DNA from 2 places in the Massilia genomosp. 1 genome. Region 1 is predicted to be linked to the other one. Evidence: predicted binding sites of a transcription regulator. Region 1 holds the regulator's gene; the other holds the start of a gene.

What was found. The regulator FNR, encoded in region 1, switches genes on or off when oxygen is low (the NO sensors DNR and NnrR bind a similar motif). The targets are predictions, from matches to a motif close to TTGATNNNNATCAA.
Region 2: the regulator FNR is predicted to act here: its motif matches at 2,774-2,787, upstream of F1735_RS11545 (CsgE family curli-type amyloid fiber assembly protein).

The regions. Positions count from the first base shown of each region.
Region 1 covers NZ_WHJF01000090.1:11,989-16,197, forward strand. The annotation lists gene F1735_RS25560 (hypothetical protein) at 1-184, shown strand, start outside; gene F1735_RS36800 (hypothetical protein) at 258-1,220, shown strand; gene F1735_RS25570 (hypothetical protein) at 1,350-1,877, shown strand; gene fnr (fumarate/nitrate reduction transcriptional regulator Fnr) at 1,888-2,655, opposite strand; gene F1735_RS25580 (DEAD/DEAH box helicase) at 2,851-4,098, opposite strand; gene F1735_RS37505 (hypothetical protein) at 4,171-4,209, opposite strand, start outside.
Region 2 covers NZ_WHJF01000024.1:38,259-42,467, forward strand. The annotation lists gene F1735_RS11525 (hypothetical protein) at 1-305, opposite strand, end outside; gene F1735_RS11530 (curli fiber surface-exposed nucleator CsgB) at 347-868, opposite strand; gene F1735_RS11535 (CsgG/HfaB family protein) at 865-1,749, opposite strand; gene F1735_RS11540 (curli assembly protein CsgF) at 1,746-2,177, opposite strand; gene F1735_RS11545 (CsgE family curli-type amyloid fiber assembly protein) at 2,218-2,676, opposite strand; gene F1735_RS11550 (hypothetical protein) at 3,026-3,241, shown strand; gene F1735_RS11555 (hypothetical protein) at 3,572-4,209, shown strand, end outside.

The DNA of each region.
Region 1 (4,209 bases):
GGCCGAAGGCTGTTTCTTTGCGATGTTCGATCCGCGCGAAGAACTGCACATGGGGCAATTGGCCTTGACGCCGATGGCGGTGTACACGATCGGCTTTTTCTTCTTCTGGATTTTTTGCGCGCTGGCCAGCATGCTGACCTATTATCTGGTGGTGGTGCCGGACGATCCGCATCCGCCGTTCTAGCAACGGCACCGTCCTGACAGCTCGCCCGTGGCTCGGCTATCATGCTCGCCTGGACGCAACCGGGACGGCAAGGATGATCAGCGAGAAAAACTGGGACGCCGCCTTCGGCGATTTCTATCTGCACGACTGTGCGGTGCGCAGCAAGCATGCCTTTTCGTTTGCTTGTATCGAAGCAGTGGACGACTTTGCCGTGGAAGAACCGAACAAGCGGATGGTGAATGTCTTCACCGATACCGGAGAAATCGATTACAAGGAATACACGGGATTCGCTTGGCCTTTTCTGGCCGTTGCGCGCCAGCCGCTGGAGCAGGCGGTCATGGTCGGCGCGCGTGGCGGCGTCGCCGTCCTCGGCAGCGGTCAACGCGGCATGGAAGCGGCAATCCCGATGGGTAGCGCTACCGCTGCGCTCGTTACCTCCGTAAACGCGCTCGCCACCATCGACGGACTGGTCTACGCAGCGGGTCCCTGGCGCGCGGTGTGCCGCAGGACCGCGTGCGGTGTCTGGGAAAGCCTGGCAGGCCGGGACACGCTGCCGGAACCGGAGCGAGACGCTCACGGCTCGAATGATGAGGGCTTCGACGTCATCGATGGCTTCAGCGCCCGGGACATCTACTGTGCGGGAGGCAAGGGCGACGTCTGGCGCTTCGACGGCGTGCGCTGGCACCAGTGCCGCGTACGGGTCGATCAGCATATCCAGGCGATCTGCTGCGCCGGCGACGGCTATGTCTACATCGGTTTGCAAGGCGGGGGCATTTTGCGCGGGCGCGAGAATTTGTGGAAGCTCATTCAAAAAACGACGCTGGCACGGCCCTTCAACGATATGGTGTGGTTTGCGGACAAGGTCTGGTGTAACTCCGACGACGGGCTCTGGACCATCGGGAATGGCAAGCTGGCGGACGCGGACGTCCCGCCGGAGGCGCGCCACCGTTCGCGTGTTCTGGCGGTGGGAGATGGCGTGATGCTGTTCGCCGGCAGATATGGCGCCGTGGTCTTCGATGGCAAGGAGTGGACACCGCTCGTGCCCGACGCCCCCTGACAGGCCGTTGAGCGCACTGGCATTGAACTATACTGTCGCGCTAGTGTCCAATCAACAACTCGAACCACGGCAGAATGGAACACCCGGATGATAAACATCGATATTCCAACTTCCAACAAGCAAGTTTTCTTGATCGGCATGCTGTTCGCGGTGCCGCTCCTGCTCACCACGGGCTTCTATTTCCTGACCCCGCATACAACAACCCCGACGGCGACGGAAACCGGCTTTGTCAGCGGCATGCTGATTGCATCGGCATTGCTGGGGCTGCTTGTATGCACAAGCATGTTCATCCGTCACTCGGTCGAGCTGACAGCCGATGCACTGGTCATCAAGCATGCCTTCTACACCTTCAGGGTCGAGCGCGCCTGCATCCAGGGGGCGGTCATCACGCGCAGTGGCGATATGAGCAGCCTGGCGATGTCGACCAAAAGAAACGGCATTGCCGCCTTCGGCTACTATTCGGGCTGGTTCAAGGTGGCACACGGGGAGCGGGCGTTTATGGCCATTTCGGGCGCGCCGGTTGTCATGCTGCGTTTCACGGGCCATCCAAAGTGCGCGCTGCTGGCCGTGAGCGGCAGCGCCACCCTCGAAGCCGAGCTTGCCGCCTGGCTGCGGGAGGGATCAGGCGCACCGGCGCAGGGTGGCGCCGGCCCGTAACGCGGCCGGCTCACGCCATCGGGCTGCACTGCTCGGTGCCGGCGGCCAGCGCCTTGAGCATGGCCGGGTCGAGCAAGCTCAGTTCGCGCTTGTCGACGCTGATCCAGCCCTGCTTTTTAAAGCGCGACAGCAGGCGGCTGATGCTTTCGATGGTCAGCCCCAGGTAATTGCCGATATCTTCGCGCGACATGCGCAGCTGGAAGCTGGTGGCCGAGTAACCGCGCGCCGCGTAACGCGCCGACAGGTTGACCAGGAATACGGCAAAGCGCTGCTCCGCCCGCATATTTCCCAGCAATAGCATGACATTTTGCTCGCGCGTGATTTCCTGGCTCATGATGCGGTGGAAATGGCGCAGCAGGGTCGGCACTTGGCCGAACAATTCTTCCAGGCGCGCGAACGGGATTTCGCACACTTCGCTGTCTTCCAGCGCGACCGCGTCGCAATGGTGGCGGTCGCCGCTGATGGCGTCCATCCCCAGCAGTTCGCCGGCCATCTGGAAACCGGTAATCTGCTGCTCGCCGTTGGCGTTGACCTGGTAGGTCTTGAAGTGGCCGAAGCGGATCGCGTACAGGTTGCGGAACGGCTCGTCCATCTGGTACAGGCGTTCGTCGCGCAACAGGCGGCGGCGCTTGCCGATAATGTTGTCGAGCCGGGTGATATCTTCGCTGTCGAGTCCCATTGGTAGGCACAGCTGATGCATGCTGCATCCTGCGCAGCTTGCCTTGAGTGCGGCGACGTTCAGCATGGCTGCCGGAACGAATGGGAGAGGCTGAGGCATAGGGTCTGACGGTTTGTGGCTTGAGCCGTATGATACCCCACAGCGACTCCGGCGCACAGGCGAATACCGGAACAGATGGGGCTGTTTGCCCGATACAGATGCGTGTTTTCCCTGCCGGGCATGCATTTTGCGCATTTGCGTTGTGCATGTCTTAACAAGGCAATCCATACCCCTGCGCATGGTGCGGCGCCGGCCTCAGCGCGGGCGGAAACGCACGTCGACCGTCGACACGTCGCCGCTGATCTTGGCTTTCTTGGGTTTCTTGGGTTTTTTCAGCACCTCGCCGGCGGTGTTGGTGAGGGGTACCCTGTGTTCCGGCGAGAAACCAGGCTCCTCGATGCGTTCCAGGGTTTGCTTCGTCAGAATTTCGATGGCGGCGAGCAATTGCACCTCATCCGCGCAGACCAGCGAGACCGCTTCGCCCGAGGCCCCCGCGCGGCCGGTGCGGCCGGTGCGATGGATGTAGTCTTCGGCCACGATCGGCAGGTCGAAATTGACCACCTGCGGCAAGTCGTCGATATCGAGCCCGCGCGCGGCCACGTCGGTCGCCACCAGGATCTTCGCTTCGCCGGCCTTGAAACGCTCGAGCGCGCGCAGGCGCGCCGGTTGCGGCTTGTCGCCGTGAATCGAATCGGCCGCGACGCCCTGCGCCTGCAAGGTCTCGACCAGCTGGTCCACGCCCTTGCGCGTCTTGACGAACACCAGCACCTGGCCCCAACGGTGCTTTTTAAGCAGGTACAAGAACAGTTCCGGCTTGCGTTTTTTGTCGACCGGCACGACCCACTGGCGGATGCGCTTGACGGTGCTGTTGCGCGGGCTGACCTCGATGCTCAAGGGGTCGCTCAGCAGCTTGCCGGCCAGGGCGCGGATCTCGTCCGAAAACGTGGCTGAAAACAGCAGGGTCTGGCGTTTTTTCGGCAGGGCGGCGAACACGGCGTCGAGTTCGCGCGAAAACCCCAGGTCGAGCATGCGGTCGGCTTCATCGAGCACCAGGGTTTCGAGCTGGTCGAACTTGAGCGCGTTCTGGCGGTACAGGTCGAGCAGGCGGCCGGGAGTGGCCACCAGCACGTCGAGTCCCTTGCGCAGCTTCATCATCTGCGGATTGATGCTCACGCCGCCGTAGGCCACGTGGGTGCGCAGCGGCAAGCCGGCCCCATAGGCGCGGAAACTCTCATGCACCTGCTCGGCCAGTTCGCGCGTCGGCACCAGCACCAGCACGCGCACCGCATTGGCGCCGACCTGGCCCTGCAAGGTCAGGCGCTGCAACAGGGGCAGGGCGAAGCCGGCGGTCTTGCCGGTGCCGGTCTGGGCGGCGGCCATCATGTCGCGCCCGGCCAGCACGGCGGGAATGGCTTGCGCCTGCACTGGCGTGGGCGTGCGGTAACCGAGCGCGTCCAGCGTGCGCACGAGGGGATCGATCAGACCGAGGGAATCAAAAGACATGGGGAAGCGACCTTGCAGCGAAAGAACAAGGGCGTAGTTTACTCTGTCCGGCGCTTGCCGGGGCGCAAAAGCCTACCGGGTCAACGACGCCGTCGCCACTTTGGGCTTGGT
Region 2 (4,209 bases), on a different contig from region 1:
CCGCTTTGCAGGGCGCTCACATGGATATGGCCGGTATGGCTTTGCGCGAGCCGCGCGCTGTTTGCGATGCCGTCCTGCTCGAGCCGCGCCACGCTGTAATACACCACATCCTGCATCAGCGCGCCGCTGTTCGCACTGCCGCGCTGGTGTACGCCGGCGTTGGTGAACGTTTCCGCATCCTGCCGGATCAGGCTGGAATTGGCGTTGCCGCTCTGGGTGGCGACGGCGCTGCGCTCGGCATGGGCCGGATGGGCCGGAAAAAACAGGCTGGTGCTGGCGGCGAGCGCCGCGAAAAAGGTTTTCATGGAGATGCTCCCGGAGAGGAAAGGGGCGGTGCAAGAGGCGTTCAGCGCCCCTGGTGCTGAATCAGCGTGGCAGTTTTTCCGCTGCCCGATTGGCTTATCCGCGCGTTGCCTTCGCGCCCGTATTGCGCGATGCGCGCCGTGTTCAGGCTGCCGAGCTGGTCGACATCGGCGCGGTGGCCGACGCCCTCCTGCACGATGCTGGCCTGGTTGTCCTGCCCCGCCTGGCCGACGCTGGCGTGGTTGCCCTCTCCGCTTTGCAGCAAGTCCAGGGTGTTGGCGCTGCCTTCCTGGCGCAGGGTGGCGCGCTGCAACGCGCCGCGCTGCGCCAGCGTGATCCGCTGGGCGGCCCCGGCCTGGACCCCCTCGAAAACGTGCTGCCGCCCGGCCTGCTCGATGGTGGCGCTATTGCCGGTGCCTTGCTGGCGCAGCGCCAGGGCATGCGCTGGCGGCGCCGCGCCGGCCAGTTCGGACGGCGCCAGGTCGCCCGCGCGCGCCAGGCCGGCCGCGCACAGGCTGGCCAGGGCCAGGGCGGCGCGCAGCCGCCTTGTCATCCGCGCTGTCATGGCTGCGCTCCCGCGCCGCTGGCGGCCTGGGTCGCCGGCGCAAAAGGCGCGCGTTCGGCGAGGTAACGTTGCAGCACCGGATTGCTCCACTGCGACTCGTCCTGCAGCGCCCAGCTGCCTTCGCGCAGGCCCTCGACGATCAGGTGGGCGACGCCGGCTTCGAGCGCTTCGCTGACGCACAGCTGGGTCGGCTCGTTGCGCGTCATCCCGCCTTCCAGCTCCAGTAAATTTTTCACATTCACGAACTTGAAGACGCTCGGATGGATCTCATAGGAGTAGATGGTTTTTGTGGTCGACACGCTCTGCAAGACTTGCCCACCGCGAATATCGATGCTGCGCAGGTTCACCGTGACCTGGTCGACCCGGTATTGCGTGCTCATGCCAATGCCCAGGAAACGTGCGCCCGCGCCGCCGGTGCGTACATTGCTTTCGTAGGCAACAATGCCGCCTTCGATCAGCAGCGACGCGGCCAGCAGCGGCGCAATCTGCACCGGCGCCGCGTCGGCCGGTTGCGGCATTTCCAGCGCGCGCACGATCTTGCGTTCGGTAAGCAGGTTTTGCAGGTTCTCGCGCTCGACCGGAATGAACCAGCCCGATTCCTTGAGCGCCTTGACCAGCATCGACGACGCGCCCTGCGTCACGGCGGTGGAGAACGAGCTGTCCGGGGACGGCTTGTACTGTCCGGTCTGGTCGCGGATGCCATACACGGCGACGGCGACCTTGCCTTTCGGGGCGGGCAGGTTCAGCAGGTCGCGCGTGACCGGCGTGGCGGGCGCCAGTTGCGCCCCGGCCGTCACGGCTGATGGCGGATGGCGGAATGTGCAACCGGCCAGCAGGCTCGCTCCGGCCGCGACGGCGATCGCCCAGCGCCGGGGGTTCATTGCGCCACCTCGAAGGTGGTGGTGGCGCCCGTGGACCTGTCGGTCGTGGTGATGCGCAACATGCCACCGCCGAGGTCGATGACGGTGATGGTGAAGTTGGCGGTGGAAAAAGTTCCCGGCACCAGCTTGCCATCCTGCCCCAGCAATTTGGAGGTGGCCGCGGAGGCGAGTTGACTCAGCACAGTGCGTTCGAGCGTTTGATTGAACTGTGCGAGCGGCGACTGGTCGAAGATAGAAGAACCGCCCAGGCCCGAGCTTTCCTTGTGCTTGCTCGTTGCGGTTGCGGCGGCCAGCAGGTTGGCGCCGTTGGCGGGGTAGCCGCCAAACGAGGGGTTCACTGCTTGGTACACGAGTTCGGTCGCGCTGGCACTGCCCGCCAGTACGGCGAGGCACAGCGTGGCTGCGCGAAAAATGGAAGGGCATGGCATGGTTGATTTCCTTACATAGATTGAGTCGGTGGAGACAGCGTCAGAATTCGTCGGGCGCCAGGTCGGCGTCGTGGGTGCTCTTGCGCTCGGCGTCGGCTTCCAGCACCGCTTGCCAGGTTCGTTCGGCGGCCTCTTCGCTGAGCGATTTGATGGCCGCGCGGGCGGCCGGCAGGCGCGTTTCGAACACGCGCCGCTGGGCGAAGTCGATGCGCACTTCGCTGCCGCGCCGTGCCGACGGGCGTTCGACGATGGCGAGGGTGAAGCGTTCACTGCCTTCTTTTTCGCGCCACGCGGCCATGAAATACTGGCAGAAATCATGGCCGCCGACGGTGATCGACTGGCTGGTGACAACGCCGCTGTCGGTGTCGGAGGCGAGGGCGGGCCGGCCCTGGTCCAGCGTGTCCCTTGCGTCTTGCGGCGCAGCTTGCCCGGCTGTCGCGCCGAGCATGCAGCCGAGCGACAGCGCGCACAGGGCAAGTAGCTTGGTGGTCTCGGGCATACGACCTCGCGGTTTGTTGTTCTTGTGTTGTCGCCAGAAAAATCGGCCACGGCGGTGCTGATGAGAGTCGAGTTTATCGAGCGAGACCCCGCTGGCTTTGATGGCTGTCAAAAATTCAAGGCCGGGATGTCAAGCGCTTCGGCTGGCTAAAAATCAATACTGGCGCGCGGAAATTTGACCGGGACAAGATCTGTCCCAAAAGAAAATCGCGCCGCCGTGAGGGGCGGCGCGATCACGCTGCGGAGAGGAGGAGACTGACGCTATCCAAGTAGCGCGGGCAGCGGACCGGTGTGTTGGGCGCGCATGGTCGCGTGTTGGCGATGCGCGCCATGCAACGCGGATCAGCGCCGTGCGCGAGGTGGTGCTCGCGGGCCTGAGGTGGGATACCGATTACCGGCCCCCGCTGGCTGTGTCCTGGATCGAACAGGGGCTGCCCCTGGATCAGGAACTGGTCGACTTGCTGATCGGGAGCGGCAATAACAATGGCTGGCCGCAGCAGCGCCGTCATCAGGCCAAGGCCCTGGTGCGCCGCTGGTGGCGTGAAGGGCGCCAGCCGGTTGGCTGAGCATTCGACGGCGCATGTGCAACGCATGCGTTGATGACGCGCGCCTTGCCCTGGTTGACCTTGTCGGGGCGCCATGTTCCAGTCGTCGGCGCTGCCCCGCCGCGAGATGGCAAGTGCAACCTTCCCATGTGTGTGTGAAGCGTCCGGCTGTGTCGCGGGTTGACATGTGAAGCACCTTGGCTTGACGCGTAATGCGCGTCGCCGCAAGCGCTTGCGGACCGTCCGCGCCCCGCAAGCGGCCCCGGCCTGTGTTGGCACGCCGCTTGCTCAAGCAGCTTGTAGCGGTACTCGTTCCGCCGCCCGCGTCGCCCCACACTCAAGGAGATTCTCATGACACAAGCAAGCACGCCAACCGGCATCAGCAGCGCCATCGACGGCGCCAATTCCGCCATCCTGAACGTCACCTGGGACGGCCCGATCACGGACGGCAACGGCGCCTTCCTGATCCAGTTCGTCTCTCGGGCCAACCCGTCCGCCACCCCGGTGCCGGCGCCCAACCAGCCTGCCGGCGGCTTTCCCGTCAGCGCTGCCGGCAATAACTACAGTGTGCCGCTGACCTTCCCCTCGGCCGATGCGGCGAAGAACTACAGCGAGAATTTCCAGGCCCAGGTGCAGGCCAACGCGACCGCGCCGACTACGCCGAGCGCATGGGGCCTGCAAGTGTGGTGGAATATTGGTTTCGCCATCACGGTGACGATCGGCAGCACCTCGCTCACGCTCAGGGAGCTGCCCAACGGTATCTACTCGCTGCCGGTGTCGGTCGACAATCCGCTGACGGTCACCTACGCCGACCTCAAAAGTTTTGTCGCTAAATTACCCGGCGCCATCAGCTTGCCGACCAATTTCCCGAATAATCAACCGATCAGCAGCTCTCTGCAGGTCACCGCGTTCGCCATCGACGTCAAGCGCGCCACGTTCGAATTCGATTTCACCGCCCTCATCAAATGGGAAATTTTCACCGGGCTGAC